3 regions of the Bacillus sp. XF8 genome follow, and region 2 is predicted to be linked to each of the others. Evidence: riboswitches for the same ligand, from Rfam matches in the RefSeq annotation. Region 2 holds a riboswitch; each other region holds the start of a gene.
What was found. A riboswitch is a leader RNA that binds a small molecule or an ion and turns the genes downstream of it on or off. The one in region 2 is predicted to bind S-adenosylmethionine.

Region 1 (12,482 bases), on a different contig from region 2:
GTTCCCCCCATTCAACTATAATAGAAAGAAAATTCTAAACTTATTTTTAGAATACCATATGGAATGTATGTTCTCAATACAAAAATTATGCAAATTATTTACATAAAACAACATGTCTATCACTAGACAATTCTGGTGAAAAGGTATATAGTTAGCTAGGTAACTAATTTGAAAGGATCAAACAAATGGACGAAAAACAGCATTTTTTTCACATTGTCAGTCAAACTTCTCGAAAGTTTACTAAGAAATTTAATGAACGTGTATCACCAACAGGTTTATTTAGCGCACAATGGGCTGTCATTTTCCGAATCAATCAAACCGGACCTTGTACACAAACTGAGTTATGTCAGTATTTAAACGTTGAATCACCAACAATGACTCGCACATTAACACGTATGGAAACGATGGGATGGATTATTCGAACTGAGGGAAAAGATCGCCGTGAAAAGCTCATTTCCTTATCAGAAACAGCATTGGAAATGATTCCAGTATGGCAAGAAGAAGTTGATACTTTCGAAGAAAAAACGTTGCAGAATATTAATGAAGCCGATTTGCAACGAGCATTTCAAGTACTAAAAACGATTATTAAAAATTTAGATGATTAATTGGAGGGATGACGATGCAAAGTGAGAGACTTTGGACGAAGGACTTCCTTGGAACTTGTTTTAGTAGTCTGTTTCTCTTTTTAACGTTTTACATGCTTATGACCACCCTGCCCGTCTATGTAATAGAGGGCTTGAAAGGAAAACCCGAAGAAATTGGTTTAGTCGCAACAGTATTCCTTATTTCTTCTGTCCTATGCCGCCCGTTTACCGGAAAGTGGCTTGACGATTTAGGGAGAAAGAAAATCTTATTTATTTCTCTTTCATTATTTTTAGCTGCTACCGTAATGTATTTCGGTGCACAAAGTTTATTTTTATTACTTGCCCTGCGCTTCCTTCACGGGATTGGATTTGGAATGGCGACTACAGCAACAGGTACAATTGTCACAGATGTCGCACCACCTCATCGACGCGGTGAAGCACTTGCCTATTTTGGTGTATTTATGAGTCTGCCGATGGTAATCGGTCCTTTTTTAGGTTTAACAATTATTTCACACTTTTCATTTACGGTTCTGTTTATCGTTTGTTCTGTCTTTTCATTATTAGCATTTCTATTAGGTTTACTTGTAAATATTCCACATGAAAAGCCAGTAAGTAAACAAAAACGTGAACGAATGAAATGGAAAGATTTAATTGAACCTTCTTCGATTCCAATTGCTCTGACAGGCTTTGTTTTAGCATTTTCTTATAGTGGCATATTATCTTTCATTCCTATTTATGCAAAAGAAATTGGTTTAGGAGAGATTGCAAGTTACTTCTTTATCGTGTACGCACTCGTTGTTGTACTTTCTCGTCCATTTACAGGAAAGATATTTGACCGTTTCGGTGAAAATATACTTGTTTATCCTTCTATTATTGTGTTTACAATTGGAATGTTCATCTTAAGCCAAGCACAAACGTCATTTTGGTTCCTTGGTGCAGGTGTATTAATTGGTTTAGGCTACGGAACATTAATTCCAAGTTTCCAAACCATTGCTATTTCCGCGGCTCCAAACCATCGACGCGGCTCAGCAACAGCTACTTATTTTTCATTCTTTGATAGTGGCATTGGTTTTGGTTCTTTCATTTTAGGTATAGTCGCTGCCCAAACAAGCTATCATAATATGTATTTTATCGCTGCTATTATCGTTGCATTTACATTACTTATTTATTACGGCTTACATGGTAGAAAGCAAAAATTCAAAAAGCAACGTACAGATGGAAAAATATCAGCTTAACGTTAATAAGGAAAGTAAACTTCTCTGTTTACTTTCCTTATTTTGTCTTTCTAACAAAACGAGCGTATACTTATTGTAGAAATAATAAGGAGGTATATATATGAATTTTAAAAAGTCCCCCCTTTTATTGCTTATACTTACACTATTATTTGTCGTAACAGGACTTGGATTTGTACTTTTCAAACAAAATAAGGTCTCTCCTTCTAAAGAGAACGTGACAAAGGAAAATTGGTTACAAGACCCCTATTTACGTTGGTCATACACACATATGAAGGAACTAGCGTTAACAAGTGAAGTGAAAAATAATCCTGAACAAGTAGCAACATTCCCTACTGCACTACAAAACTTAGATGATTTCTCTGTTAAAAAGGAAAATGGAGAAAATGTTCCTTTAAAGAAACTGCTGGATGAAAATAAAACAGATGCATTTGTCATTGTACATAACGGAAAACTTGTTTACGAGCATTATTTCAATGGATATAAACAAAATGAGCCACACGGGATGGCCTCTTTGGCTAAAGTATTTACTGGTGCGCTTGTGCAATCATTAGCTGAAGAAGGACGCATCGATGTAAATAAGACTGCTAAAACATACATCAAAGAATTACGAAATACGCCATTCGGGAAAGCAATGATTCAACAATTAATGGACATGCAAATTTCTGCTGAATACCCGACACACGGGTATATGCAGCGAGGATTAGAAAATCAAGATGCTCAGTTATATTTAGCTAGTAATATGCTTCCTCGTAGTAAAAACTATGATGGCCCTATGAAAATTTATGATATGTTACGAGAGGCAAAAGAAACTGCACCGCCTGGAACTGAGTTTTCTTATAATAACGGCTCATCCGAAACACTCGGCTGGATTATACGGACAGTAACCGGTAAATCATTAGCCGAAAATGTAAGCGAACGAATTTGGTCCAAAATAGGTATGGAAGAAAATGCTTATTATATTACTGATGAAACAGGAGTTGAACAAGCGAGCGCCGGTTTAAACGCCACTGCAAGAGATATGGCTAAGTTTGGTCAATTGATTTTAAATAACGGTCGTTACAATGGCGCACAAGTTCTTCCTTCCTCTATTTCAGAAAGTATAAAAAACATACAAGAAAATGAGCTACCAATCGGGCCAGGTGCATCTATTTCTTATCATAATCAATGGTGGATTCCCCACAATGAACAAGGTGCCTTTGAAGTGTTAGGAAGCTATGGGCAATGCCTCTATATAGATCCAAAAGCAAATATGGTGATTGTACATTTTTCCTCAGATGCTGAACCAAGTAGCGATGTTCATGCAACTTATTCAAATATGTATGTACAAATTGCAAAACATTTAGAAAAGCTTTCACAGAAGTGAAAGCTTTTCTTCATTTTTATTTGAATCGAAATCATGTAAAATAGTTCGTTTTTTATGATTTGGTTTTACTTTAGAGTACAAAATTCCACTATGTATTAATTAGATAATAAAATCACGAAAAGCATGGTTATGTTTAACCATGCTTTTCGTGTTTCGATTTACAAAACTACATATTAACTTTCCTGTTTCAATTGAAGTTTTTTCTTTCTCCAAGGTTTTAAATAGGAAATAATAAATATGAAAATAGTAACAACAACTTGAAAATAGACTGCATATTGTCTGATCGCATGATTTTGAATGAAAACCGGATTACTTAAAGCTAATTCTTTTTGCGTTTCCAATAATTCCATATTGGCTACCATCAATTTGTCTATTACAAAAATTCCAACAAACGTTTGGATCATATAAAGAACAAATTTCACCCCAACCCATCTATACTTAAAAAACCCCCAATTGGTGAAAAATCCGTATGTAAAACCGATTAGTAAAGTTCCAATTGCTCCCCATCTAACAACATTATCACTAATTACGATAAGTGTTTTATAACTGAGATAGGACTCGTTATATTTTGTCATATCAAGATGAAGATTTAGCGCCAATGAACTCAAAATTCCCCCAAAGAATAATACTACTAGAAAAACATGAATAATTTTGAGCCACCTCATGCCATTAGGTCCTATTTTTCTCATTCTCTATACCTCCAAACTACTCTATTGCTTTTTAGAAAAATATTTCTATACGTTAATACCAACAGATGTCGTCACTGTATTAGCACTATTCATTATAATAAGAGCAAAATCATTTTATAATGTGCCACAGTCTTAATTGTCCCTACTTCTATGGTCTTATTTTTAAAATGGTAATTATCTTTATATCAAATCCTTTATAAAAAAGATAACAGACGTAAAAACTGTTACCTTTTATCTCATACAGATTATTTCTCTTCATGTATTTGTTAAGCTTTACAATGAAGTTGAAGTTTCTACTTTGAATTCGAATCCAATGGTTTTAAATCTTATCAAAGCTGTCGTACACTGACAAAATTGTAAGATCCGATTAGTTTAAATTCTAAGTAAATAACAAATTTTTCTTTTAAAATAGATTTTATTAAAAGGCTCTATTAAAGTTCAATGTTGATATTAGGCGTAAAAATAGAACTTCCAATTTAATGAAAGTTCTATTTTTAATTATTTGCTTATTAAACTAACGCCCCGTTACTTTAAGTGTAAATCTTCACAAACTTATTCATCGCAATATATAACTGTTGTTAAATAACGATATCACTGTAATAAAGCATAAAAAAAACATCTAAAACTTTAATATGGAGTACACCTTTAAGTCCTTATGTTCCCCTTTAACATACATTTAAAATTGTTTTATAATCATTCGCTGTTCCTTTTCTATTTTTCATAAAAATGCTCCTTTTTCTTCTTTATCACCCTTCTTTCGTTTACTTATTTTATGATTTTTTCCGTATAGCTCCAACCCATATATGATTTTATATTTTCACTCTTCTCCATCTTCATTAACTTTTTTACACCCTATCTAAATAAAAAAATGACTAAACAACTAAAAAACTTCCTATATATCGTTTGTCAGAAGTAGAGTGTTCTTAGAAGAAAAATGAAATAATATTATTATTTCTACACAATCTCAACAAAAACGAAAAGGCCTCTTATTTTCCTCCACTTATCTGAAAACGATATAACTTAGTTTTATACTAGCTTTTTTACATAATAACTATGGCAGTAATTCATTGTTTTCTATACATCTTATTACATCTCCCCATTCCTCATAGGAAAGATTTAATCTTCTATATGTAAATAACGTCGTACAAACAGTTTCAATTATCGCTGGATTATTTCGCAAAAAATCCCACCTTAACACTCTCGGTACATCATACTTTTTGTACTCTTTGCTTTCCTTGATGATCCCATCAACTTCTCGTTCACAAATTCCCCTTACTAAATAATCTGCTCTTAATTCTTGGTATACCTTTTTAAACGATTCATTATGATGTTTCAATTGAAGTAAACAAACGATATACGTACGAAACAAATCATCATTCCGATTACAGCATCTCAATATATTTTCTACTTCACTCATAATTTTTTAGCCTTTTCTTGTATTTCTAAAAGCCACTTTTCACGTTTTGTTTCCTTACTTGTTTTTACAGACTGAAAGGCAGAACGTTTTATTTGGCGTATACCACAAAATCCTAAAATACCCTTTTTCATAATCACCCAATCTGCAGAGCGATATAAGAGTGCCACGTACCATAACGGTGAATCTAAAGTATTAATAACCCATGCCGTTTTCCCTATAAGCAATCCTTTCGGCATTACACCTTCATATCTATATGCAAACCCCGCAGCAAAAACACAATCGATAAAACCTTTTAAAATGGCAGGCATTCCCCACCACCAAATTGGATAAATAAAAATTAAAAAATCTGCTTCCTTGATTAATGTTCTGTATTTCTCTGTCTCTTCTTCATACGCTAAATCACGTCTTCTCTTATCCTCATTAAAAACAAGTACTGGGTTAAATTGTTCCTTATGTAAATCAAGTAATATAACCGAATGATTTGTTTCTTGAAGTCCTCTTTGCACATGTTCTAAAATGGATGCATTGAAACTAGATGGATTAGGATGTGCATATATGATGAGTATGTTCACCTTTTAACAACCCCTTTCCTTAAATTCCCTTTTGACTTCCGAAAGGTTGCGTGATATTCTAATACATGTCAAGTGGCAAGCCCATTTGACAAACCAACTGACACCTACTCGGCGAAGGTGTCTCTTTTCGTTTCTAGCCGAATGAAATGCCTCTTTCAGGGCATATTCAACTTTTGACACTACACACTCAACACCATTCCCTTGTATCAGGCTGCTTCTGCAGTCTTTTACTCTACATACATTTTAAATTTTCAGATATATTATAACATAAAAAAGAGAGACTAAACTAGCTCCCTTTTCTCGCCTTATAATATACCCCTTTTTCAGCATAGTGGTATTCATCATTAGCTAAAGTAATTTTCCCATCCAGTTTCAGTTCGTCTAATAACCTTGATAAATAAAATTGGTGTAACATTTTTTTCGTGAATTTTCCTTCATGATGCGAAACGATATGTTCTTGAATATCTAATAATGATATGGGTTTATCTTGCTCTATCATATATTCATATACTGCATTACGCAGCTTTACGTATTTTTCAAGTGTCACAGTACAATTGCAACCCCTTTCTTCTTATTCTGTTGTTTTTAGAATCGGTTTTTTTACAATAAAAAAACCTCTTCGATAAGAAGAAGTTACATATATCTTCGTCTTATCTCCCAGAACAAATATGTTCTGCTGGAATTAGCACCTGCATCGCGGTTGCTGGGTTTCATCGGGCCAGTCCCTCCACCTCTCTGGATAAGAAAATATTCACTTTATATCTTACTATAGCTACTTCTATTGTAATTGTCAAACAATATAAAATAACCGCAATGAGTAATATTTTCTTTTCTAACGCCCATACTAAAATTGTATGTAGAAAAGGAGGAAAATATGATGAATAAAAATGCTCGTGGATATGTTCAAGATTCTTATCATTCTTTGCATGAAGCAAAACAATCTTTAGAAAATGCATTGCAAACAGTCGAAAAAAGCGGTAATCGAGAACGAATCGAAAAATCTCTCCAGGCTGTAGAACATGCTTTACAAACATGTGATCATACGGTTCATATTTTAGAACAAAAATAGATACTTCCCATCTCTTTACTGGATGGGAAGTATCTCAAATGGCATACTACAACAGTATTGCCGTTACAATTAAAAAATATACAGAATTAACGATTTCTAAAACCCCAACTTTTAATATAGATATCTTTTTACCATACAAGACGATTGCACGAACTAGGCTTGGTATAAACACAAGGGAAAGCCATGGATTTACCACTAAAGAGGCAATGATTAAGAGAATATGATAGCCCCATGAAACATAACGGTAAGTAGGGTTATTCTTTTCACGTATCATTGTTTTCACATAAAATGTACTGCCTAAAAAGTATAGAAAAGAAATACCTGCAATTCCAAAAGCTATTTCATCAACTGTTTTCATCGAAAAATAATAACTAATCAAACCACCTATGCAAAAAATGAGTATTGCACAAATATCATTTACTAAAGCTCGCTCCTTTTTTTGACGGGCGAAATATATATTCACCATAAAGAGCGGAATCATAATAGCTGCGAAGAAAAGAATTCTCCATTCGTATAGTAAAGATAGTATCCCGAAAACACATGCAATCATAAAATAAGTAATTGCGGAATGTAAAAATTCTTTCTTTCGTGTTTGCTTCATGTACATTAAAAATGGATACGTTGCTAAATAGATACATAACCAAGCGATAAAGAGCGGAATATGATATAAAGTAGATTTACCAAGTAGAACACTAAGTATAAATGGAATCAGCAGCATCCCCCATGCACCGTGCTGCTTTGGAACAACTAGCTTCATGAATATGGCATCTCCTCTTTGAAATTTTTTCTCATTTACTATTATATAAAAAATCTCATATAAAAATCGAAACATATTAAATCAATTTCTTGACACTTTCCATATTATAATCTGTATAAAAAATGCTCCTCACCAATGGTAAGAAGCATGAAAGAGGCAAACGAATATGTAAGTCGCGACCCTACTTTATATTCTTATGCTTTGCAATATTTGCTTATGCTTTGTTTGCTTGAGATACTAACTCTTTATCCCCATCTAAAATTCCGTATTTCTTTTTAAACCTCGTAATGATTCTAATCCAGGATGAACTAAATAAAACAAGAAAGATTACATTTGAAAGTGCATGAGCTAAATCAAAGTAAAAACTTGCAGCGTAGTATGCAATAAAGTCTTTCCATGTTAATCCTTCTAAAAAGCCAAGTATCCCCCACAAATTCATAATCCAGCCAAAAACAAAGCCTGCTATGAATCCATAAATAACCCTACCCCATAACTTTCTCATTATAAATGTATTTCTCAGTAAACCAGCTATAAAACCTATCATACCCCACGAAAACATTTGCCAAGGTGTCCAAGGCCCTTGTCCTAAAAATATATTAGATACAAGTGCTGCCGTTGCCCCAATTATAAAGCCTGTCTCACTTCCAAAAACAATTGCAGATACAATAATAACAAAGGAAGTTGGTTGTACACTTGGCATAATTGAAAATGGTACACGACTAACTGCTGCTATTGCTGCTAAAACAGCTACAATGACTATTTCACGTGAAACAAATGTTTTCCTCTCAAATCGTATGTAAAAAGGTAACATAATAATACATAATAGAAATAAACTATACCAAATATAATATTCATCTGTTACAAAAGAAGTAAACAAAAGTGTACTTATTACAATAATGAAAATAAGCGTTATGATAGCAAAATATCGTTTGGACACGCTTTGTACACATCCTCCCACGTTAATGCATAAGGTAATTGCTTGCGAATAAAACGATTAATAGATGTTGTATAAAAGAAATTATCACTAAAGAATTTCTTTGGCATATCATCCATAATTACTTTCCCATCAAATAACATCATACAATGATCCACATATTTAGCTGCAAATTCAATATCATGTGTTGCCATCACAATTGTTGTTCCTTCCTTTTGTAACTCTTGAAACAGCCCACCTAATCTTTCTTTTTTCTCTGGATCCAAGCCTTTTGTCGGTTCGTCTAGTAATAATAGACTTGGCTTCGATAACAAGGCTGTGCACAGTGCAATTAACTGTTGTTCTCCCCCGCTACAATCATGCGGGTGACGATCGCGAATAGCATGAAGCCAAAATCGTTTTAACATATCTTCTGCAATTTCTTTCCCTTTAACACCATATAATTCATTTGCTCTTTCAAAAACTTCATCCCACACCGTCTCAAATGTAAAATGATAATACGGATGTTGTGATACAAATCCGATTTTTTTAAATCGTTCCTTTGAATTACTTTTATGAATCTCCGTTCCGTCCAACCGTACTTTTCCTCTTCTAGGTTTATTTAATCCTGCTAAGATCGTTAAAAGTGTTGATTTTCCAGTACCATTTTTCCCAACAAGCGCAGTCCACTTCCCTTGTTCAATTGATAAGGTTAAGTCCCGTAAAATAAAAGGGCTATTTTTTTCATATTGAAATGATATATGTTTTGCTTGTAAAATCACTTCTTTTTTTTCTGTTTGCGATATAACTGGCACTTCATGTTCGATAGATACGTTGGAATGAATTTGTGTTTGTGCTTCCCTTACTGTAAAGGGTATTTGCTCTACATTCCATTCTAAAAACAACCTTGGAATTTGAGGGATAAATGGTCGGAATTCTTCTAATGCCCACATTTTCGATATGACATGTTGCGGGATTCCATCATAAATAATTTCCCCAGCATTCATAAACACAACGCGAGTTGCTAGTGGAATTACCTCGTCTAAACGATGTTCGCTCATTATAATTGTAATCCCGAGTTCTTCGTTAATTCGTTTCAATAACCCTAAAAAATCTTTTGCTGCAATTGGATCAAGCTGTGCTGTCGGTTCATCAAGCAGTAACAATTTTGGTTGCAAAACAAGAACCGCTGCTAAATTAACAAGTTGTTTTTGTCCTCCGGATAATGTATGAACAGATTGGTGTAACAAATCTTGAAAACCTAAAAAACTAATGAATTCAGCAATTCTCTTTTGAATTATATTGGTCTCTAGACCAACATTTTCAAGAGAAAATGCCAATTCTTGAATGACCGTATCCATAACAAGTTGATTTTCTGGATTTTGAAACACCATTCCCACCTCTTGTGCTGACAATAAATCTGGCATCTCCAGTACAGAAGTCCCGTTATAATACACATTACCTGTACGCCCTCCAATTGGAAGTAACTCTTTCTTGAAATGTTTCAAAAGTGTTGTCTTACCACATCCTGAACGGCCGGCGAGCACAATAAATTCACCTTGAGAAACCGCTAAGGAAACGCCCGTTAATGCTTGTACTTTTTCATCAGCATACGTAAATGTTAAGTCCTTTATTTCTACATGCGCCACCATAACCATTCCCTCCCTTCCATTATGATTGGTAAACTAATAAACAGTATAAATAAAATAAATAGTATTCCATCATATTGCTGAAATGCAACTGATTCCACTCTTGGATAGATTGATAGTTTGCCAGCACCGTAATAATTGAGTACAAAACAGCTTAGTAATACAAACACTAAACACGCAAGTATATACCAATCTTGTCTCCCCATGCGATACTGAATATATGTACTACGCTTTGTCACTCCAAACCCACGCGCTTGCATGGAATCTGCAGTTTGTAATGCGTCTTCTAAAGAACAAACAAGTAACACCTGCAAAAGTTTCATTCCATTTTTGATTCTCCCTATGAATGAGCCTGAATCTAGTTGAACACCTTTTGTTTTTTGAACAAGAGTAATTTGCCTTAAACGCCGGGTAAATAAAGGAACAAAACGGACTGTGATCATTGTCAATAGCGCAACTTTCGGTGAAATCCGTGAAAATAAATACAAAAATTTATGGCTTGAAATCACATCATTGTAGGAAGTAAATGTGAACATAATAGCAAGTAACAACAATCCCATTATTAGTCCATACATGCACGCTTCTAATGTAATTCGATTATCCCCTAGACGAAATAATGTAGTCGCGCCCCTATGCGTTAGCAAAGGATTTAACACAATAACCATTACAAAGAAAATAAACGTGCTTGGTAACATTGTTCTTATTTTCTCACCATTTCCTTGCATGATGTTTAACAACACGATCATAATAATCGCACCAATTAAAAAAAGAGGGTGAAGACACACCATACATAGTATCATCACCCCAATATAATAGAAAAAATTCACAAAAGGATGTAAAGAAGAAAAGATAATTTTCATAACCTTTACCTAAAGCCCTTTCCTAATTTAACACATATACCCATTCGATTTTATCGCCTGGTTTTACTTTATATCCACCGGCACTACGATTTGGAAAAGCACCATTTACACGGTATTTCCATCCGCTTTTTGGTCCTTTGTCAAATTCATATAAGTCATTTATCCCTTTTACATATTTACTATTTCCCGATCCAGTTGAATCAACATCTAAACCTGTACTTGTTAATATATCAAAAACTGTATCTCCATCTTTTACATCGACTTTCTTCGCACTAGATAAATACCCTTGATCTCCACGTACAGAAATGGTAACTTGCTGAGCCTGTGGTGTTGGCTCTGGCTTCACCTCTGGTTTTGGTTCTGGTTCTGGTTCTGGTGTTGGCTTTGGTTCTGGTTTTAGCTCTTGCTTCGCTTCTGATTGTGGTTGTACTTCCACCTTAGGAGACGACTCTTTCGGCTGTTCCTGCTTTGGTGTTTCTTTCGGCTGATTAATTACTTTAGCTTCTTCTTTTACTTCTTCTTTTACTTCTGGTTTTGCTTCTGGCGCTTTCGTTTGCTCAGCGTTTTCTTGCTGCGCTTTTGGTTGTTCTTGCTGTTTTTGCTCAGCAACTGGTTCTTGCTCTTTTTTCTCTTCTTTCTTTATTTCAGGTTGTTCTTGCTGTTTTTGTTCCTGATTATCCTTTTGCTGCTCTTCTTGTTGATTTTTCTCGACTGATTCTTGCGGCTCTTCCTGTTTACTTTCGTCTTTCTTCTCTTCTTGTTTCAGTTCCTCTTTTTGTTCTGTTTGATTTGAAATTGCTTTTTGTTCAGGTTTTAACTCATTTTGACTACATCCAACAAGCAATCCAAATGAAAGGACAAATGAGAGTAACCATTTCATCATACTCATGCTTTTCTCACCCTTCTTAATAAAATTAGGAGCAAATCATTGCTCCTAATTTTTGTTAAGCTGCTTTTCGTCTCCATAAAACATATGCAGCAGCGATACATAATACGCCCATTCCTACTGGCATAGCAGTATCCCAAGCTGACGCTCCTGTTTTCGGTAACCAGCGATTTATCGCAGTTTTTTCATTATTTACTGTGTTGTCTTTTGTAACAACACGATAGTTCTCATCATTTGTTTGTTTCTCTTGTTTTTGAATCACTTCTTGCTCTTCAATTACTTTTTTCTCATCCACTACAGGTTCCTTCGGCTCTTCAACTGAGTTTTTATCGCCTTCAGTTGATGAATTTGTCCAATCATATATAGAACCTTTACCATTTACAAATGCTTTATATTGAACAAGTGCTAGAAATGCTTGTTCAGTAGCCATACTACTACCCTCTTCGTCACTTGGCAACCATTTAAATTCACCATTTGCAAGTTGGTAT
Region 2 (7,875 bases):
TACACACTCATCTCCCCTTAATATTTCTTCCGTTCTCTGAATTAGCATCTCTTGAAACATACGATTTTTCCCTAAATAAGGACTTACATATATATTTGTAGAATGGTATCCACGCACTTCCTTCTCAATATGTTTCATTAATAGACCCGTAAATAATAAATAAGGCAGAATGACAACATTCTCCTCATTTCGTTCTACAATTTCTTTTAATTCCCCCTCAAATCGAGGCTCTGCTGCGGCTAAATAACATACTTCTACCTTTCTAACTTTCTCCTCTTTTTCAAACAGAGAAGCAATACGCTTCATATCTTGTAACGTCTCAGGATCACTACTCCCCCTTGCAACTAGCAATAAAGTCACTTCACTTTCATACTCTTTAATGCCACTTCCCTCATACGTAGCCGATACAAGTGATTCCGAAACACCAAACGGATTTCCGTAAGTAATTGCAATGTAAGGAAATTTATTTTGCATTTTTTTTAATTCATTTGGGATATCTTCTTTCACATGCCCTGCTGCTAATAAAAAGACAGGAACAACGACAATTTCTGTTGCTCCTCTTCTTACGCAATTAACAAATCCTTCTGAAATAACAGGCTGTGCTAACTCTAAAAAACACAGTTCTTGAATAGGAGCTGATACACGGTTCATACAAGAAGAAACAAAACCTATCGCTTCTTCTTTTGCCTCTTTCAGCCTACTTCCATGACATATATATAACACAGCTTTCATTTTATAACACTCCGCTTACTGGATACGTAATGTCAGCCTGTTGTTCAAACCAATGGATTTTTTCACGAAAACGAACAACTTCCCCGATTACAATCATACTCGGATTTTGGATCTGCGCTTTTTCAGCAATCGTTACAATTGTCCCTAGCGTTCCTGTAATGGTTCGCTGAGATGATGTAGTTCCCCATTCTACAATAGCAACTGGCGTATCTTCCCCTTTTCCATGTTTCAAAAGCTGTTCACATATATAAGGAAGATTACTTACTCCCATATAAACAGCAAGCGTGTCGACACCTTTCGCTAAGTTTTCCCACTTCACTTCTTCTTCAGCACCATCTTTTCGGTGCCCTGTCACAACAGCAAAACTTGCGCTCGCATCTCGGTGTGTTACAGGAATACCCGCATATGCCGAAGCAGCTATCCCTGCTGTAATGCCAGGCACAATTTCAAACGGAATACCATGCTTCGCTAACGCTTCTGCTTCTTCACCACCTCTTCCGAATACAAATGGATCCCCGCCTTTTAATCGCGTTACGATTTTTCCTTTCTTTGCATATTTAACAAGAAAGGCGTGAATGGTTTCTTGTTTCATCGTATGATAGTTTGGCAATTTCCCACAATATATTAAGTCAGCATCTGGCTTTGCATAAGAAAGTAATTCTTTATTTACAAGTCGATCATATAAAATAACATCCGCCCGCTCGATACACTTTACTCCTTTTACAGAAATTAAATCTGGATCTCCCGGTCCTGCCCCAACAATATACACCTTTCCCATCATCTCTCCTCATTTCTACTATAAAGTGAAACTTCCATCAGTGAGAAGTTTCATCCCCCACTGATGGCTAGCCCTACAAATCGGGCACTAACGGGCAGTTAGCTTCTTTGATTTCCTAAAACCTTAAATTGAGGTTATTACTGCCCGTTAGTGCGGGGTAAAGTGAAACTTCCATTCCTATTACGAATGGAAGTTTCTATTCAAATCAGTGTCATTTTGTATTACAACGTTTCCTGCTCATGAATGACAAATGCTGCACCTTTTCGAATCTTCTTTTTTTCATATAGAGAGATTTCCTTCACTTCTGGCAGCGGTAAAAAATACTTCTCTAATTCTACCTCAACAAGTCTAAATGCCTGTTCCTCACTTTGTGCAACAACTACTACAGGAACAACATCATTTGCCAATACTGCTTCAAAACGATACAAATCCATATTGCTCCCTCCTAAGATGCAATCACTTCTTCTAAAATATGATTCAATGCTGCTTGTAAATCTTCTACTCCAACGCGTTCTACAAACTCATAAAATGTTTCAGCTGGCAGTTTCTGCTCTTTAAAGTATGTTAAAAACGATACAAGAACATTCGGAAGATCTTCCCCATCAATTTTCCCTTTTAATTTTTGGTTATAGACACCACCATCTAATAACGTACCACCTACATAAATTTCAAACGCTTCAACAATTCCTTTTTCTTTCGTTTTTAATTTCACTCCTTGCAAACCAATGTCCGCAATTTGTCTTTGTCCACATGAATTTGGACATCCTACCATATGAATGCGAACGGGAACATCTAGAACAAGCTGTGTATCTAAATAATCTGCAATATTACGTAGCCTTTCTTTTGTTTCTACTAATGCAAGGTTACAATACTCAATACCTGTGCATGATACTGCATATCCTATAAAAGATTTTGGACTTGCAGAAATAGTTTCAAATAAAGGCTCTTTTAACAGCCCTTCTATATTTTCTTCCGGAACATTCGGAATAATGAAGTTTTGTGAGTTACATGTGCGAATTTCACCATTCCCATACTGTTTCGCAATTCTAGCAATTTCAAAGAACTCTTCAGAGTGTAAACGCCCAACCGGTACATTAAAGCCCACATATGATAAATCACCTTGTTTTTGCTTATGAACACCGTAGAAATAACCCGCATTCCATCCTTTCAAAGCATCCTTTCCTTTATCATGTAAAGGCTCTGTATATTCTAATAATTTTTCTTTAAATTTTTCCGCACCCCAATCGGCAACTAAAAATTTCAAACGTGCTAAATGTCGCTTTTCACGATATCCGAAATCACGGAAAACTGTAGCTATTGCAATTGCTACCGACTTCACTTGCTCAGGAAGAATAAATAAATCTAACTCCTGCGCTAAATACGGACGGGCAGATAATCCACCGCCTACTCGCAGATGAAATCCTTCCACGGTTTTTCCATCAATCTCTTTTGTAGCCGGAGTAAAGGCAGCACAGTTAATTTCAGCATTTGCTGCATTATATACGTTTGTGCTAATTGACATTTTAAACTTTCGAGGCAAATTCGAAAATTCGTCATTATGTTGGAAGAACTCATATACCTCTTTTACAATTGGTGCTGTATCAAATAATTCATCACCATCAATACCAGCGAGAGGGTTCCCAATAATATTTCTTGTAATATCACCACAAGCTCCGGCTGTTGATAATCCTACTTTTTCTAAGCGGTTAAAAATATCTGGTATTTGACCAATTTCAAGCCAATGGAATTGAATCGCCTGTCTTGTAGTAATATCAAGAACATCACGACCATAATCTTCCGCAATCGAAGCCAATACCTCCACTTGTTCATTCGTTAAAATACCAGAAGGAATATTAACGCGCATCATAAAGTACCCTGCTTCTTTTGGGCGCTGTAAATATAACCCCGCCCATTTAAAGGAATCCCACTCTTCTTTCGGAATAGAATCAAATCCATTTTCAGCATAATACGGAATCGCTTTAAAGATTTCCAATCCATCTTTTTCTAATTTCTTCTTCTCTGTAGCATTTAACTTTTCATTGTTTGCCCACACTTTTTCATAACTCATTTTTATTCCCCCTATATAAAGCTACGCTCTTGTAAGTAACCGATAATTTGTTCTGCACATTGTTCGATTGAATAAATATGTGTTTCTACCACTACTTCTGCCTCTACAGGTTTTTCATATGGCGAATCAATACCGGTAAATTGCTTAATATCGCCTTGTCTCGCTTTTTTATAAAGTCCTTTTGGATCACGTTTCTCACATTCTTCTATTGGACACTTTACAAACACTTCGATAAATTCATTTTTTTCGAGAATATCTCTTACTTGTTGGCGATCCACTCGAAATGGAGAAATAAATGCTGTTAGTACAATTGTCCCTTGATCTACAAATAACTTCGCCACTTCACCAATCCGGCGAATATTTTCTGTCCGATCACTTTCGGAAAATCCTAAATCTTTATTTAAACCATGACGAATATTATCGCCATCTAGTACATAATTCCCAATATTTTTTTCGAACAATTTTCGGGCAACCGCATTTGCTACTGTTGATTTTCCAGAAGCTGATAATCCTGTGAACCAAAGTACAAAACTGTGGTGACCACTTTTCTTTCGTCTTTCCTCTTTTGAAACAGATGCTGTATGCCAAGTTATATTTACGTCCATCCTACTCTCTCCTTATTTTGTAACGACTTCTTTTTGTAAACCACGAATTAATATTTCTACAACTTCTTTACGGCTAAATTCACTTGGTGGAATTTCTCCATTTCGCAACATTTCTCTTACTTTCGTCCCTGATAAAATAACATGCTCTTCTTTACCATGCGGACATGTTTTCGTAGAAGCCATCGCTTCACATTTTGTACAGTAAAAACTATGCTCAAAGAAGAGTGGTGTAATCCCTAACTCTTCTACTGTAAAATTCGTAAAAATCTCTTGTGCTTCGTACGTACCGTAATAATTACCTACCCCAGCATGATCACGTCCCACGATGAAGTGTGTACAGCCAAAGTTTTTTCTAACCAGCGCGTGAAATATCGCTTCACGTGGCCCCGCATAACGCATTGCTGCTGGAAAAACACTTAAAAAGACACGATCACTTGGATAATAATTTTTCAAAAGCACTTCATAACTTTCCATACGTACATCAGCCGGAATATCATCTGATTTCGTTTCACCAACGAGCGGATTTAAAAATAAGCCATCTACAATTTCCAGTGCAGACTTTTGAATATATTCATGCGCACGATGAACAGGATTTCTCGTTTGAAACCCTACCACTGTTTTCCAGCCACGTTTCGCAAATTCGGCACGTGTTTCACTTGGATCTAAATGATAAGAATCAAACTTATCATTTTCAAAACGCTTCACAAGCGTAATTGTTCCCCCAACATAAATATTTGGCCTGTCATATAACTTTTTCACACCTGGATGGACAGTATCAGCCGTTTTATAAACAAGCAATGCTTCCTTTTCCTTATCCGGTGTAAAAATATCTTCTATTTGAATAACACCATACGTGATTCCTTCTTTGACAAGACGAACCTCTTCACCAATTTGAAGTTGTTCTGCCTGCTCCTCGGTTATTGGTAGTGTAATAGGTATACTCCATACATCACCGCTTACTAAACGCATTTTTTCTATAACAGATTGATAATCTTTCTCCTTTAAAAAGCCAGTAAGTGGGCTATAACCACCTGTTGCAAGAAGCTCTAAGTCACTTAAAGAAATTTTGTCCAATTCAATTTCTTTTGCAATACCTTTTGTTTCACATGTTTCATCAACACGATTTACTAATTCATTTGTTTCATTCATCTTCCTGTACGCCTCTTTCACATATATTTAAAATCAATCATGACCTTATTGAAAATGAAGGCCACATTCCGTTTTCATCTTTCCAGCCCATCGTCCGTCTCTTGAATCTCCACCTTCTCCCACAGGCAACGTACATTTTTCACACCCTATACTTGGGTAACCGACGTCGTGCAATGGATTGTAAGGTAAACCATGCTTATATACGTAACGCCATACTTCCTTCCACGTCCAATGAATAAGTGGACAAATTTTAATAGATTTGAAGCGATGGTCTTGATTGATAAACCTTGTATGTTTCCGCGTTTCAGATTGTTCCCTTCTTAGCCCTGATATCCACGCTTTTCCATTCAATAAAGATTCTTCAAGCGGTAAAATTTTTCTTAATTTACAACAGAGGTTTGGATTATGCTCCCACAGCTTATCGCCATGCTTTTTTGCTTGCTCTTCAAGCGTAAGCGATGGTTGCTTTTCAATAATTTCGAGATCCGGAAACCTTTCGCGCACTCGTTTAATTAAATCGTATGTTTCTTGAAAATGAACGTTTGTATCTAAAAATACAACTTTCGCAGATGGATTTACTTGGTTTATAAGATGTAACAAAACCATTCCCTCTACACCAAAGCTACATGCATATACAATTTCACTCTCATAATGTTTATAGGCCCACTCTAATACTTGTAACGCTCCTTTTGTTTCATCTTCCTCAGAAAAAGAAACGAAATCCTCTTTCCACATTTCATACGTCAGCATGTTTTTCCCCCTGTAACGCAAAAAGACGGTTTTAATCTAATAAAATAGATTAAAACCGCCTCTAGTTTTTCTAGTCAGCGCTTTTTACTTTAAGCGTACTTTTTCACTTTTCTCAAGCTGAATCACTTTTCCATCTTGCACAACAATTGTAATAGAACCATATTTCATATCCGCAAGCATCGTTTGAATTTTCTCAGCTACTTCGTCAAAATGTCCACGCACTCCCACGAACAGCCCCCCTTTTTATTCATAAAAAAAATCTTTTCCATTTCGAAAAGACTGTTCGGTAATATATTTACCTTATCTTTCAAAATGGATGCCATTTTGCTGGACTTAGCACCTTGCTTCTATAAGCAGGTTGCTGAGCTTCGTAGGGCCAGTTCCCTCCGCTTCTCTTGATAAGCTTTGTATTTGTATTTTATCATAATTCTGATTTTTTTCAATCCTAGTTTTCCGATATATTTTATATTTTTTATTTTTTTAAAAGGAGTTGCTCCATTTGAACAACTCCTTTTAGCATTATACAAGCTCTTTTATACGTATGCGATCGTTCCCAATTATGTTTTCATATGTTTCTCGTTCAACAACCACTTGTGATGTTCCACCTTTTGCAAATACTACAGCCGGTCTGCGAATACGATTGTAATTATTCGCCATAGAATATCCATATGCTCCGGTACAAGAGATCGCTAACAAATCTGCTGAAGCAACTTGCGGCAGTTTTATATCCCAAATAAGCATATCCCCACTCTCACAACACTTTCCAGCAATCGAAACAACTTCTTCAGCCTCTTCTTTTCCTCGATTTGCTAACATTGCCTCATAACGCGCTCCATATAAAGCTGGTCTTAAATTATCTGTCATTCCCCCATCGACTGACACATATTTACGAATACCCGGAATATCTTTTACAGCTCCCACTGTATAAATTGTTGTTCCTGCATCCCCAACAATACTACGCCCTGGTTCAATCCATATTTCTGGAAGAGGATAATTATTTCGTGTAAATTGGTCTCTCACTGCCTCGGTTACAGCATGCACATATGTTTCAAGTGTAAGTGGTGTATCTGCTTCCGTATAGCGAATTCCAAAACCTCCGCCGACGTTTAACACTGTTACAACATAACCAGTCTGTTCTCTTATCTCTTCTAAAAAGTTATGCAATACTTCGATCGCCCGAACAAATCCTGCTGTTTCAAAAATTTGTGATCCAATATGTGAATGAATACCTAACACATTATAATTTGATTTCTCTAACGCTATTTGAATCGCCTGCATTGCCTGGCCGGTAGAAACTCCAAAACCGAATTTCGAATCATCTTGCCCTGTTGTAATATATTCATGTGTATGCGCTTCTACTCCAGGTGTAACTCGGATTAATATATTTACAATTTTTCCATACTGCTGTGCTAAGTCATGTAATATTTCCATTTCAAAGAAATTATCTACCACAAAGCAGCCAATATCTGCTTGCAGCGCCATTATAATCTCTTCTTCCGTTTTATTATTACCATGAAAATGAATGCGTGATGCAGGAAAACCAGCTTGCAAAGCAGTGTACAATTCGCCTCCAGAAACAACATCTAAAGACATATTTTCTTCACGAGCTACTCGGCACATCTCCATGCACAAGAACGCTTTACTTGCATACGCTACTTGGTAAGAGAACCCACTTTCCTGGAAAGCACGATGAAATGCGCGACATTTCTCCCGAATAGAAGCTTCATCGTATACGTAAAGTGGTGTTCCATATTGTTTAGCTAGCTGCGTTGTATCGCAGCCTCCAATTTCTA
Region 3 (12,482 bases), on a different contig from region 2:
TGATGAAATAAGAAATCTTTTAAAAAGAGGTATTTTCCTAGTTATATATAAACACCCAGTTACTTTTCCATTCATATTAAGAAGGGAAGTAAGCTGGGTGTTTTCCTGTTTCCTATGTTTTCTATCATATTTTTGACACCGGTTTCATAAGTTCACGTCTTGTGAATCTATTTTTGAAAAAAAGGGATAGGAAGACGTGAACATTTTATTTTTGGATTCTTCTAGAGACCGAGCTGACTGTGCTACGTTTATCCTGGAACTTAGCAAATTATGCAGTGCCTTTTGCATGGTGATCAGGAAATTGTATATTTTGCACGGAAGCAATGTATTGTTTTCCATGTTTTCTAGCCACAGACTCTAGTATATGGCGCACACGTTTTGTTAGGTGACCTTGATTTTGTAATGCCTCACAATATGCATCATAGTAGGCATATTTAGCCCAGAGAAAATCATCTTGCTGGAATAAGAAATGATTTTTATACCATTCTCCAATTGTGTTGTAGTGTGTGTCTTCGTTTGCAGCCATTGTTTGCTCAAGAATCCTTTGTGGTAACACTTTAGATAGATGAGAAGCAGTGTGCTCTGTTTCAGCTTGTAATGATTGCTCTAGCATTGTAATGATGTGACGAGTAGCCATATGTTAACTCTCCTTTGTGTAAATGGGTAAATACCATCTATATTTTAAAAACGCTTACTATACTATTATACAATATATGGTATGTATCTACCTGCTTTTTGATTTGTATTTACAAAATCTTTTTATTTTGTTTACAAAAGTATCCTATAATAAAGTAAGATGAATGCTGTATATGAAAAAATAATAAGGGAATGAAACCATTGTATATAACGATAAAAGAAGCAGCGGAATATTTAAATCTTCCAGAATCTTATATTGAAGAATTAGTTCAACAAAAACGAATTCGGGCGGTGTATGACGGTGAGCAATATTTGCTGAATAAAGAACAGTTCAATACACATTTAGAGCAAATGGAAAAATATAAGCAATTAGTAGAAGAAATATTAAATGAGCCAATTCCAGAAGATATGGATGTAAAAGACGAGGATTAAGTTATCATACTCCATGATACAGAATTATAAGAAAAACGTTTCAAGATGTGAAGAGTAAATATCTTGAAACGTTTTTTGATTGCACAATAGAAGGATTTTAATATATTTAAAGGAGTACATATTGTTCTAAAAGCAATTTCATAAGTATAGTATTATAATACGAATACATGTAATATACTTTTGTTTCGCTTAAGAGAGGTATTTATATGAACAAATTTCAAAGCATAGTTCAGGAAGAAAGAGAAGCTTTAAAGGTATTTTTATTATTATTTTATATTATCTTCTTTGTATATGACATTATATATTATTACATATATCCTGCAATGAATATAAATGAAGCACAAGTCGGGTGGCCAGAAGGTGGACTAGGATTTTGGGTATATATTTTTGTAAGTTTATTATTTCCAATTTCAATGTATCTTCAAAAGATAGGGCATACATATGCTGTTAAATATTTGTTCTTAATGGGCTATATGCTAATTGATTTTATAAATAATTTAATGATTTATTTAAAAACAGATCGAGTATTTGAAAATGGAAATATGGTAGAAATATTTCTAATACTTTTTGCACCGGTCTTTGTGAATAAAAAATACTTTTATTTAATCTCTCTCAGTATAATTGGTAAGTATACTTTTTTTGCTTTATTGTTAAGAGATGTGAAAGTTTTCATTCCGCTAGTGCTATGCATCTTTTTTTTCATCATTTCACACTCTTTATTAAAGAGGTTTCAGTCGTATGTTCGTACAGTTGTGAAAGCGCTAAAAGATATAGAGAAAACTAAAAATCTGGTGCTAATTGGAAAAATGTCAACAGCAATTGGACATGAAATTCGAAACCCGTTAACAGCTTTAAAAGGATTTACTCAAATTCAAAAGGAACGTAATCCAACTGATGTTGCTAGTTATGATATTATGCTACAAGAAATTGAGAGAATCAATGAGTTTGTTAGTGAATTAATGCTGCTTGGAAAGCCAAGACCAACAACTTATCAATTGTGTGATATGCAAAAGATTTTGTTATATGTTATTCAATTGATGGAAAGTTATGCAATGCAGTACGCTGTAAAAATTTATATACAGGTAGATGAAGACTTACCTGATATAAATGGTGATGAAAAACAATTAAAGCAAGTAGTAATAAATCTTGTGAAAAACGGAATTGAATCTATGATGGATGGTGGAAATTTAAAGATTTATGCATCTAAAACGATTGAAGAAAAAGTTTGTATTTGTATTCAGGATGAAGGATGCGGTATGGATAGTGAGAAAATAGAAAAACTCGGAAAAGCTGTTTATACAACAAAGGAGAATGGAACTGGTCTTGGCTTGATCATTACACACAAAATTATTGCAGAACATCAAGGGGATATCAAATTTGAAAGTGACGTTTGCGAAGGCACAAAAGTAGAAATAACATTGCCAACTATATAGAAATTCGAAACAAGAGTACTTTTCTGAAAAGTGCTCTTGTTGTGTAAATATAAACATTTTATAAAAAGATTCGAGAATGCTTTTTTTTATAAAACACTTAGTTTATAATGGAGAAAAATATCGGTATGCAGCTTCTTGCTCATATAACGGTTTGTAGTTTTTTGTTTTACGTGAATTAAAAAGAGGGGTGCACACGCATCCTTTTTTCTATGCAGATATTATGAAAGAGGTGGTATGATGGAATTAACATTAAATTCGGCTGTATGTTTACACACTATTCAATTTCGGAAAGAGCAAAAGAATTATATTGTAAAAGATACAATTACAGGCGAAAAATATGAAATGCCGCCACTTTGTATTGATGCACTTGCAATGATGCGTGACGGCTTTTTATTAGGAGAAATCGAAGAGAAGTTAAAGGAAGAATATCCAGAAGAAGAAGTAAATATTCTAGAATTTACGAGGCAATTGTTAGAGCTAGAGCTTGTTGGAATGGTTGACGGAGAAGAAATCATTTGTACGAAAAAGAAAGATAAAGATTATTTTGCATGGGTTCGTCCTCGTATTGAACAATTTTTCTTTAATTTAAATAGAAAACATCGAAGCAGAGATCAAAGGTGATCTCTGCTTTTTTCATTCATTCAAAAATAACTGCAAACGCTCTTGCAAATGCCCCATCACTATTTTTAATTTTTAATGGTGCCGCTGAAAAGAAGAAACGTTTCGTTTTAATCGCGTCTAAGTTTGTTAAGTTTTCAATTAAGTAAATATTATTCCCTAATAAAATATGATGAATTGGTGATGTTTCGGTCGTCACTTCATCGGGAGAAATGAAATCTAAACCGACAGATTTTACTTTTAATCTAACTAATTCTTCAGCAAGTTCTTCTGAAAGATAAAAGGCTTCTTTTTCATATGCTTCTGTATTCCAGTTGTTTGAGAGATTAGAATGGAAAATGACGATATCTCCTTCTTTTACCCCAGCATCATGTAATACTTCCTTAGGCAATTTTCGTTCTTGTACATGTGTTACATCAACTAGAATAGCTTCACCTACAAACTGATCAAGTGGTAATTGATCAATTGTTGTTGCACCTGAAATAAAATGGGCAGGTGCATCGCAATGTGTACCAACGTGAACAACTGAATGAAAATCTGTGACTTGAAATCCAGCCTCCTCAACACTTGTAATAGGTTCTAGATGAATCGGCGGTGTTCCAGGAAATTGAGACATATTGTTTTCGAATGTTTGTGATAAATCGATTACTTTCATCGGGATACCTCCAATAATTTTTAAAATATAAAAAGCCTATCTTTCAAATCAAGAAAGATAGGCTTTACATACTTGCATGTAAATTCATGTTTTATCTTCCAAAATGCATTGCATTTTGCAGGATTTAGCACCTGTTCAGTTTATATAAACTGAGGTTGCCGGGCTTCAAAGGGCCAGTCCCTCTGCCTCTCTCGATAAGAAATTTATTTAGTTTTAAAATTCATATTTTTTTGTTATTGTTATTGTAATTCATTTCCTTTTTTATTTCAAGAATGACAATAGGTATTCACCCAACTAAGGGTTCCAGCATATGGTAGCTTATGTAAGTAAACTGCTGCAAAGGAGTGAGTGCAGTGACAGGGAAGATTTTAAATTATTATGCTGGAGGAAATACAGCGAGAGGTTTTTATAGTTTATATGAGGAAAGTTTAAGTGGATTGGAAAGGCTTTTCATTTTGAAAGGTGGTCCAGGAACAGGAAAATCCTCACTGATGAAAGCAATTGGGCGTGAGTGGGCTGAAAGAGGATATGATATTGAACTTTTGCATTGTTCCTCTGATAACAAATCCATCGATGGGGTTATTATTCCAAAATTAAAAGTAGGAATTGTAGATGGAACAGCACCCCATGTCGTTGAGCCCAAAACACCTGGAGTTGTAGAAGAATACGTAAACTTAGGTGTTGCATGGGATTCCGAGAAATTAAGAAAACATAAAGATGAAATTACACGTTATATTTCAGAAGCAAGTGGTGCATTTCAATCAGCATATGCTTGTTTCAAAGAAGCATTAGCTATACATGATGATTGGGAGAGAATTTATATTGATAATATTGATTTTCAAAAAGCGAATGAATTAACAAATCAGCTTATACAAAAGTTATTCGCAGATAACAAAGGAAAACAAGCAGTTGTAAAGCGCCGTTTCTTAGGGGCAGCAACACCAAAAGGTGCGGTTGATTTCGTTCCAAATTTAACAGAAGGTATCCAGCATCGTTATTTTATTAAAGGACGCCCGGGGTCAGGGAAATCAACGATGTTAAAAAAGTTAGCAGCGGCAGCAGAAGAAAAAGGTTTTGAAGTTGAAGTGTATCATTGCGGCTTTGACCCGAATAGCCTTGATATGATTATTGTAAGAGAATTAGGTTTTGCAATCTTTGACAGCACCGCACCGCATGAATATTTTCCTGAGCGAGAAGGTGATGAGATTATTGATATGTATAATCTCATTGTTACTCCGGGAACGGATGAAAAATATGCTACAGAAATTCGCGATGTTTCCATTCAATATAAAACAAAAATGAGTGAAGCGATGTCTTTTTTAGCGAAAGCAAAAGCAGTTCGAGATAAATTGGAACGAATTTATATTACTGCGATGGATTTTACAAAAGTAGATGCGTATAAAGACGAAATACAGAGTGAATTTGAGAGAATTGCCAAGTTTGTTAGTGAGCAGCAAAAATGAAGTGATTGTAGAGCTGTCAGGAAGGATCTGACAGCTTCCTTACATACTAAAGAGTTCTCGATATATCGATGTTAGCAGTAGAATGACACTTCAATAATAAGTATATTATATTTGTCGAATTTCCAGGGAAATGATCAGAAAATGAGGATGATACATATGAGGGAAAAAATTCAATTGGAATTAGAGAGAATTGAGAAAGAGAATAATGTAAAGATTTTATTTGCGGTGGAATCTGGAAGCCGTGCGTGGGGATTCCCGTCGAAAGATAGTGATTACGATGTTAGATTTGTATATATTCATCCAGTAGATTGGTATTTATCCGTAAATGAAAAACGTGATGTTATTGAGTATCCAATTAGTGATGCTTTAGATATAAGTGGTTGGGATATTAGAAAAGCACTGCAGCTATTTGCAAAATCAAATCCAGCACTATTAGAATGGATCCGCTCTCCAATTTTTTATTCTAAGAACTCGACTCTTCCAGAACGCCTACAGAAAATGAGCGAAAACGATTTTGATCCAAAAGCAACGATTTATCACTACTTACATATGGCTTCAAAAAACTATCGTGAATTTCTACAAGGAGAGAGTGTGAAGTTGAAAAAGTACTTCTACGTATTGCGCCCTATTTTAGCTTGCAAGTGGTTAGAAGAGAAAGGGACATTACCGCCTGTAGAATTTGAACGATTAATTACTGAACTTTCACTAGAACAAAAAATTTTAAATGAAATTGAAGATTTACTAATAAAGAAAAAAGCTGGTGTTGAGCTAGATGCTGGTCCAAAAATTATGGTATTAAATGAGTTTTTGGAGGAGCAGATAAAGTACTATCAGGAGTATGTGAAGGGAATTGAAAAAGGAAAGGGTATTGAAGTTGAGATGTTGAATGGTTTGTTTCGAGATATGTTATTTGAAATAGGAACAGAGCACCAGTAGATTGGTGCTCTGTTTATTTTAGCTAATTTTATTCTCCATCAACCCGCTTCAGTGGTTTCTCTGCTGGCCCCTCAATTACATCCCCCTCAATTGAAAAGCGTGAGCCATGACAAGGACAATCCCACGTACAATCACCGCTGTTCCATTCTACTTCACAGCCAAGGTGTGTACAGGTCGTATCAACAATATGTAATTTTCCCTCTTTGTCTTTATAAGCACCTGCACGTTTTCCGTGAACTCTTACAACTGCACCTTCACCGTTTTCAAGGTCTTCTGGTTTACGGAGAGCAAATTCTAACTTGCCTTCAATCAAATGTTTTGCCACATCAAGGTTTTGAGACAGGAATGTTTTTATATCTGGATCTGCATGGAATCGTGATGGAGCAAAGAGTTCTTTGTAAGGGCTATCTGTTTTTGTAATTGAAGCTGTTAGTAATTGTGCTGCAGCAGTTCCAGATGTCATACCCCATTTACGATAACCTGTTGCAACGAATATGTTTGGATTATTTTCATTAATATGACCAATGTAAGGCAATTTATCTAGAGTAATTAAGTCTTGTGTTGACCATCTGTAAGGAATTTCATCTATCCCAAATGTTTCTTCCGCGAAAGAGTGCAGTGCTTCATAATGAAGCATCGTATTAATTCCTTGTCCTGTTTTATGGCTTTCTCCACCAACGAGAATGAGTTTTTCTCCATTCATTGTTGTGTAGCGTAAGGAACGTGTAGGGTTATCGATACTTAAATACATGCCTCCGGGATAATCATTCTTTGCCTTTATTGCGAGAACGTAGGAGCGCTCTGCATACATTCTTGCGAAGAAAAAGTTGGTTGCATCATAGAAAGGAAAGTGGGAACAGGATACGACATATCCACATGTAATCCGATGGCCATCTTTTGTAATAACTTGTGGATAGAACCCTTTCTCAATATCGATTGCAGTGGTCTGCTCATAGATCGTTCCGCCAGCTTCAATAAAACGTTCGACAAGATTTTTTAAATAATGAAGAGGATGGAACTGTGCCTGATTTTTCATAGCAAGCGCTGCTTGAACTGAGATAGGAATTGAAATGGATTGAGTATAGTCACAAGGAATGTTTAGCTTTTTATAAGCTTCGTATTCTTTTGTTAATTTCCGTAATCCATCGTTGCAAGTTGTATATAAGTAGGCATCTTCTTCAGTAAAGTCGCAGTCGATGTTATTTGTTTGGATTGTTTCTTTAATAAATTGCAATGCTTTTTCGTTTGCCTCATAGTATAGCCGAGCTTGATCAGCTCCAAAATGATTAATCAGTTCATCATAAATGAGGTCATGTTGTGCAGTAATCTTTGCAGTTGTATGGCCTGTCGTTCCATTTAAAATATTTTCGGAATCGATTAAAACAACTTTCATACCCTCTTTTGCAAGTAAATAAGCAGTTGTAATGCCTGTAATTCCAGCGCCAATAATTGCAACTTCTGTTCTTATATTTTCTGATAGCTTTGGAAAAATAGGGAGTGAAGTAGAATCACGCCAGTACGGTTCTGGAAATTGGGGAAATGAATCATTTGTCATCGTATATCCCTCCTGTTTTAAAACAATTTACTACTTAATTTTTCCAATTTATATGAAATTCATGTAGATTATTTTTTATTTAAAATAGGGGAATGCTGTACAGTGAACAGAAGGAAATTAAGAATAAGTTATAAATATTTAAAAAACGTAAAAATTATTTTAGTATAATAAAAAACGCGTGTTTCGTCATAAACGTATTTTAAATGACAGTCAATTTCATAAAGAATTATTTCTGTTCATATATAAGTTATTCTTGAATAAAGCTAATTTTCTTATATGTTAAAGTATTTATATATATAACGGATAAAAGCATATAAAATCTATGTTTTTTCTTTGGTGAAATAAAATATTATTATAAAAATATAATCACATTTTATTACTAGGTCATAAAAGTTGTTGACAATACAGAAAGTCTATTGATATGATTCATCATGTAGAAAGGTTGATAAAGAGTAAAAAGAGAAATGTTTTTCATTGATAATAAAAGCAAAAATGAGTGACGGTAGAGTGAGTATGAATTACTTATTATAAATGCTTTTTGTAATTAACTAGTTTTATCAATCTGGAAACAAGAATTGATTTATGCAAGTTGCGTAAGCGCGGCATAAGAAAGGGGCAAAAGGATGAAGGAGCTTCATACGTTTGGATGGTATGCAGCACGTGTATCGCCGCATTTGCCAAAAAAAGCATTTAAACCAGTTCCAACTCGTTTGTTTGGTGGACTGGCTTATTTACTTGTGGCGGTAGCTGGATTAATAACGATCGGTTTATTCGACTTGAATGTGTGGGCAAATCTCGGGATTGCGATTGTTCTCGGGTTATGTTTTGCTTCGCTTGGATTTTTAGGACATGAAATTTTGCACGGAACGGTTGTAAGAAAGGCATGGCTTCGTGATTTTTTAGGGGCAATTGCATTTATGCCATTGTCTACAGGACCAAAATTGTGGAGAAAGTGGCATAATGCGACGCACCATGTGCATACGCAACATGAGGAACATGATCCTGATGCATGGCCAACGCTTGAAAAGATGAAGAAGAGTAAGTTTTTAAGATGGGTGTATCGTATGCCGCTTCATGTACGTTCTTTCTTTAGTTTTCTGTCACTAACAATTCAATTTACAATACATTCAACTCGTATGTTCTTTCATTTTATAAAAGAATTTAAGTCATCGAATCAACGATCTGTATGGCTTCAACTTCTTTTGCCGTGGACAGTGTGGATTAGCTTACTATTTATTTTGGGGCCTGCAAAGTGGTTGTTTGCGTATGTGATTCCGTTACTAATTGCAAACTTTATTGTAATGGCATATATTGCAACAAACCATCGCTTAAACCCAATTGTTCCTGTGAATGATCCGCTAGCTAACTGTTTGTCCGTAACAGTGCCGCGCTGGGTTGACGTTTTGCATTTTAATTTTTCATATCATACAGAACATCATCTGTTCCCTGCTATGAGTTCAAAATATTACCCGTTAGTAAAAGAGAAGATTAAAGAAATGTGGCCGGAGCGTTATCATGAAATGCCGATGACGAAAGCATTAGCAGCGCTTTGGAACACGCCTCGCGTATACTATCAAGGCAGTGAATTAGTCGATCCTCATAGGGAACATTTCTATGGTTCTTTAGGAAATGGATTAGATCCTGATAATATTGCGTATCGTGAGGAGCATATAGAAGAGCAGGAAACTATCAAAAAAGTGAATCCATGATGATAGATAAGTCAATTAAAAGCAAGCTACTTTGTCAGTAGCTTGCTTTTAGTTTTATAAAGAGGCTGCCTTTTCTTTCCCTTTATTTACTTGCAAAGAATTACTTTGTTTACGCTGAAGTCTTTTCTCTAAAAGGTTTACGAGATAGGTAAATAAAAGTACGAGTGCAAGATAGTATATACCAACAACAATATATGTTTCTAATTGTTGGAAGTTACCAGCTGCTATAGAGAGGCCAGAGCCCCATAATTCTGACATACCTACATAGGCAACAAGTGAAGAATCTTTTAATCCGATAATAAATTGGTTTCCTAGAGGCGGAATAGAGAGACGAAATGCTTGTGGTAATATAATACGTCGCATAGCCAGTGGATAAGACATTCCTAGGGAACGGGCAGCTTCTAATTGTCCGCGATCGACAGATTGAATAGAACCGCGGAAAATTTCGGTAATATATGCTCCGTTATGAATAGCTAAAGCGATTGCCCCCGCCCAAAAAGGTGTGAAGACAATGACAGATGTAATACCAAAGTAAAGAATTGCGATTTGTACGATTAAAGGTGTACCACGGATAATAGCGATGTAAACATGGGCAATACTATTTAATACTTTATTATTAGAAATACGAAAGAAGGCAAATAGTAGTCCAATTAATGAACCGAGTAGTAAGGAAGTTAATGTTAATTGTAATGTTATGACAACGGCCTTTAGAAGGGTAGGATATGTCGATATAAAAATTTCAATCATTAGTGTCACCTCAATATAGATTTTGTTTTAAGAAATAGATGCAAATGCCCCACGGCTGAGGTGGGGCATCGCTTATGGATTAAAAATGGTTTGTCCTGTAGAAGAGTAGATCCATTCTGGTTTGTAAAAAAAGAAAGTCATTTTATTTTGTCTTTTCTTCTTCTCCAAGAATATTGCGTCCAAACCATTTTTTACTGATTTTTTCATATGTGCCGTCTTTAATAATTTCATCTAATGCCTTGTTTACCTTCTTCACCATTTCTTTATCATCTTTGCGAATTGCAATTCCCATTTTATCAAGATTTAATGGTTTGCCAGCTTCTTTTATATTTGATTTACCTTCTTTTATCATACGAAGGCCAACCATTTGATCTGTAATAACAGCATCTACTCGGCCTGGTTCTAAATCCATAAGAGCTGTAACGTCACTATCATATTCTGTGATTTGATCTGTATGTTTTTCGACAAGTGCTTTAAATGTACTAGCTTTTACAACACCGATTTTTTTTCCTTTTAAGTCTTCTACTGAAGAAATAGAATTGTTCTTTTTAGCTACAAAAATTTGTGCACCGGAGCGATAGTATGGATTCGTAAAATTCACGGCTTTCAAGCGTTCTTCTGTAATTGCCATACTTCCTAATATCACATCATATTTTTTTGCTTTTAGACCTTGAATTAATGTTTCCCAAGGATTTGTAACTGGAACAGGCTTCATTCCCATTTTTTTTGCGAGTGCCTCACCAATTTCAACATCAAAGCCAACCAATTTTCCATCATTTTCTTTAAAGTTAAACGGCTTATATAGACCACTCATTGCATAACGAAATTCCTTTTCGCCATTTGTCGAAGTTGTACTACTTTCCTTACTACAGGCCCCAAGTATAAAAGATGCACATAGTGTAATAGTTGCAACAACAGTAAATATTTTCTTTCTCACAAAACCCCTCCTAAATATTTATCTTTTACATACGGGCAGTAATGCCACGTTTCAAAGTGCTATGAGAGTTTTTCTATTGGGAGATAAGCTACCCGGATGAGATTAAAATATTTTTATAAAATGTTTCGTAAAAACTGTTTTGCTCTCTCATTTGACGGTGCTGAAAAAAATTGTTCTGGAGGTGCATCCTCTACAATTTGTCCGTCATCCATAAAAATGACGCGATCTGCTACATCTCGTGCAAAGTTCATTTCATGGGTGACGATTACCATTGTCATTCCTTCCCCAGCAAGTTCTTTCATAACTTGAAGTACTTCTCCAACAAGTTCAGGATCAAGAGCTGATGTAGGTTCGTCAAATAGCATGATTTTAGGATTCATCGCAAGTGCGCGTGCGATTGCAACACGTTGCTTTTGTCCGCCAGATAAAAGGTGAGGCGTTACATTTTCTTTGTCTTGTAAGCCAACCTTCTTTAATAGGTCGTTTCCAATTTCTTTTGCTTTTGCTTTGTCTAGTTTTTTTACGTGAATGGGTGCTTCTATGATGTTTTCTAATGAGGTCATATGTGGAAAGAGGTTAAAGTGTTGAAATACCATTCCAACATTTTCGCGGACTTTATTTAAGTTTGTACTTTTTGGATCAATTCGTTCTCCTTGTAAGTGAATTTCACCTTCATCGTACATTTCTAAAAAGTTGAGGCAGCGAAGTAAAGTGCTTTTTCCTGAACCGCTTGCGCCAATTAAAACAACAACTTCTTTTTCTTTTACTTCTAAATTAATTCCTTTTAAAACATCTAATGAACCAAACGATTTTACTAGATTTTGAACCTGAATCATACCAACCCCCCCAGTCAAATTTGTATTTTACAAATGTTGCCTCTTATTTTTGTTATTAGTCATAAAGTGCCAAAACCCTTTATTTTTTGCGAAAAACATTGTCTGGGAATAAGTAAAATGAGGAAGATAAAATCATTTTTTTCTATTAGATAGTATAGAAATTTTTAATTACTGAAGCACCTAACAAATTTTGTGGGTTAAAAGTTACATACATTGAATAGAGAAGAATTGTTCTAGCAGTACTAAGAACTTTTAAAAATAAGACGGATAGTTTTATATATCATAAACTATGAACGTTTCCGCAATATTTAACCTTGTCTCTTTCGGATGGAAATTATAGCAAGATATAATAAAACTATAAATATTCGAAAGGGTGTCTTTTATGAAAAAAGAAAAAAGACAACGACTCATTAAACAATTGGTGAGAGAGTATGAAATAGATACACAAGAGAAATTAGTAGAATTATTAGAAGAACAGGGTGTATTGGTTACACAAGCGACAATTTCGCGAGATATTCGTGAGTT

Region 1: linked by a shared signal. The riboswitch ahead of J4P91_RS17685 (hypothetical protein) and the one ahead of J4P91_RS01435 (YezD family protein) in region 2 are both predicted to bind S-adenosylmethionine.
Region 3: linked by a shared signal. The riboswitch ahead of J4P91_RS16560 (cyclase family protein) and the one ahead of J4P91_RS01435 (YezD family protein) in region 2 are both predicted to bind S-adenosylmethionine.

The regions. Positions count from the first base shown of each region.
Region 1 is NZ_JAGDQK010000028.1:48,616-61,097, forward strand. It holds gene J4P91_RS17655 (MarR family winged helix-turn-helix transcriptional regulator) at 186-605, shown strand; gene J4P91_RS17660 (MFS transporter) at 620-1,819, shown strand; gene J4P91_RS17665 (serine hydrolase domain-containing protein) at 1,920-3,182, shown strand; gene J4P91_RS17670 (DUF2269 family protein) at 3,356-3,871, opposite strand; gene J4P91_RS17675 (group-specific protein) at 4,923-5,288, opposite strand; gene J4P91_RS17680 (NAD(P)H-dependent oxidoreductase) at 5,285-5,860, opposite strand; gene J4P91_RS17685 (hypothetical protein) at 6,147-6,407, opposite strand; SAM riboswitch class I at 6,508-6,606, opposite strand; gene J4P91_RS17690 (hypothetical protein) at 6,738-6,929, shown strand; gene J4P91_RS17695 (YwiC-like family protein) at 6,976-7,686, opposite strand; gene J4P91_RS17700 (ECF transporter S component) at 7,901-8,623, opposite strand; gene J4P91_RS17705 (ABC transporter ATP-binding protein) at 8,596-10,257, opposite strand; gene J4P91_RS17710 (energy-coupling factor transporter transmembrane component T) at 10,236-11,108, opposite strand; gene J4P91_RS17715 (DUF4430 domain-containing protein) at 11,131-11,997, opposite strand; gene J4P91_RS17720 (DUF4430 domain-containing protein) at 12,053-12,482, opposite strand, start outside.
Region 2 is NZ_JAGDQK010000002.1:189,201-197,075, reverse strand. It holds gene J4P91_RS01470 (sirohydrochlorin chelatase) at 1-732, opposite strand, end outside; gene J4P91_RS01475 (NAD(P)-binding protein) at 1-5, opposite strand, end outside; gene cobA (uroporphyrinogen-III C-methyltransferase) at 734-1,510, opposite strand; gene J4P91_RS01460 (DUF3906 family protein) at 1,732-1,944, opposite strand; gene J4P91_RS01455 (nitrite/sulfite reductase) at 1,956-3,578, opposite strand; gene cysC (adenylyl-sulfate kinase) at 3,590-4,183, opposite strand; gene sat (sulfate adenylyltransferase) at 4,196-5,332, opposite strand; gene J4P91_RS01440 (phosphoadenylyl-sulfate reductase) at 5,378-6,082, opposite strand; gene J4P91_RS01435 (YezD family protein) at 6,167-6,310, opposite strand; SAM riboswitch class I at 6,380-6,487, opposite strand; gene lysA (diaminopimelate decarboxylase) at 6,602-7,875, opposite strand, start outside.
Region 3 is NZ_JAGDQK010000025.1:51,348-63,829, reverse strand. It holds gene J4P91_RS16585 (NAD(P)/FAD-dependent oxidoreductase) at 1-11, shown strand, start outside; gene J4P91_RS16580 (hypothetical protein) at 269-637, opposite strand; gene J4P91_RS16575 (helix-turn-helix domain-containing protein) at 829-1,068, shown strand; gene J4P91_RS16570 (ATP-binding protein) at 1,275-2,501, shown strand; gene J4P91_RS16565 (hypothetical protein) at 2,739-3,122, shown strand; gene J4P91_RS16560 (cyclase family protein) at 3,139-3,774, opposite strand; SAM riboswitch class I at 3,863-3,975, opposite strand; gene J4P91_RS16555 (PRK06851 family protein) at 4,128-5,237, shown strand; gene J4P91_RS16550 (nucleotidyltransferase domain-containing protein) at 5,394-6,173, shown strand; gene J4P91_RS16545 (FAD-dependent oxidoreductase) at 6,202-7,728, opposite strand; gene desB (Delta(10) desaturase DesB) at 8,352-9,437, shown strand; gene J4P91_RS16535 (amino acid ABC transporter permease) at 9,492-10,184, opposite strand; gene J4P91_RS16530 (ABC transporter substrate-binding protein) at 10,327-11,121, opposite strand; gene J4P91_RS16525 (amino acid ABC transporter ATP-binding protein) at 11,235-11,957, opposite strand; gene argR (arginine repressor) at 12,340-12,482, shown strand, end outside.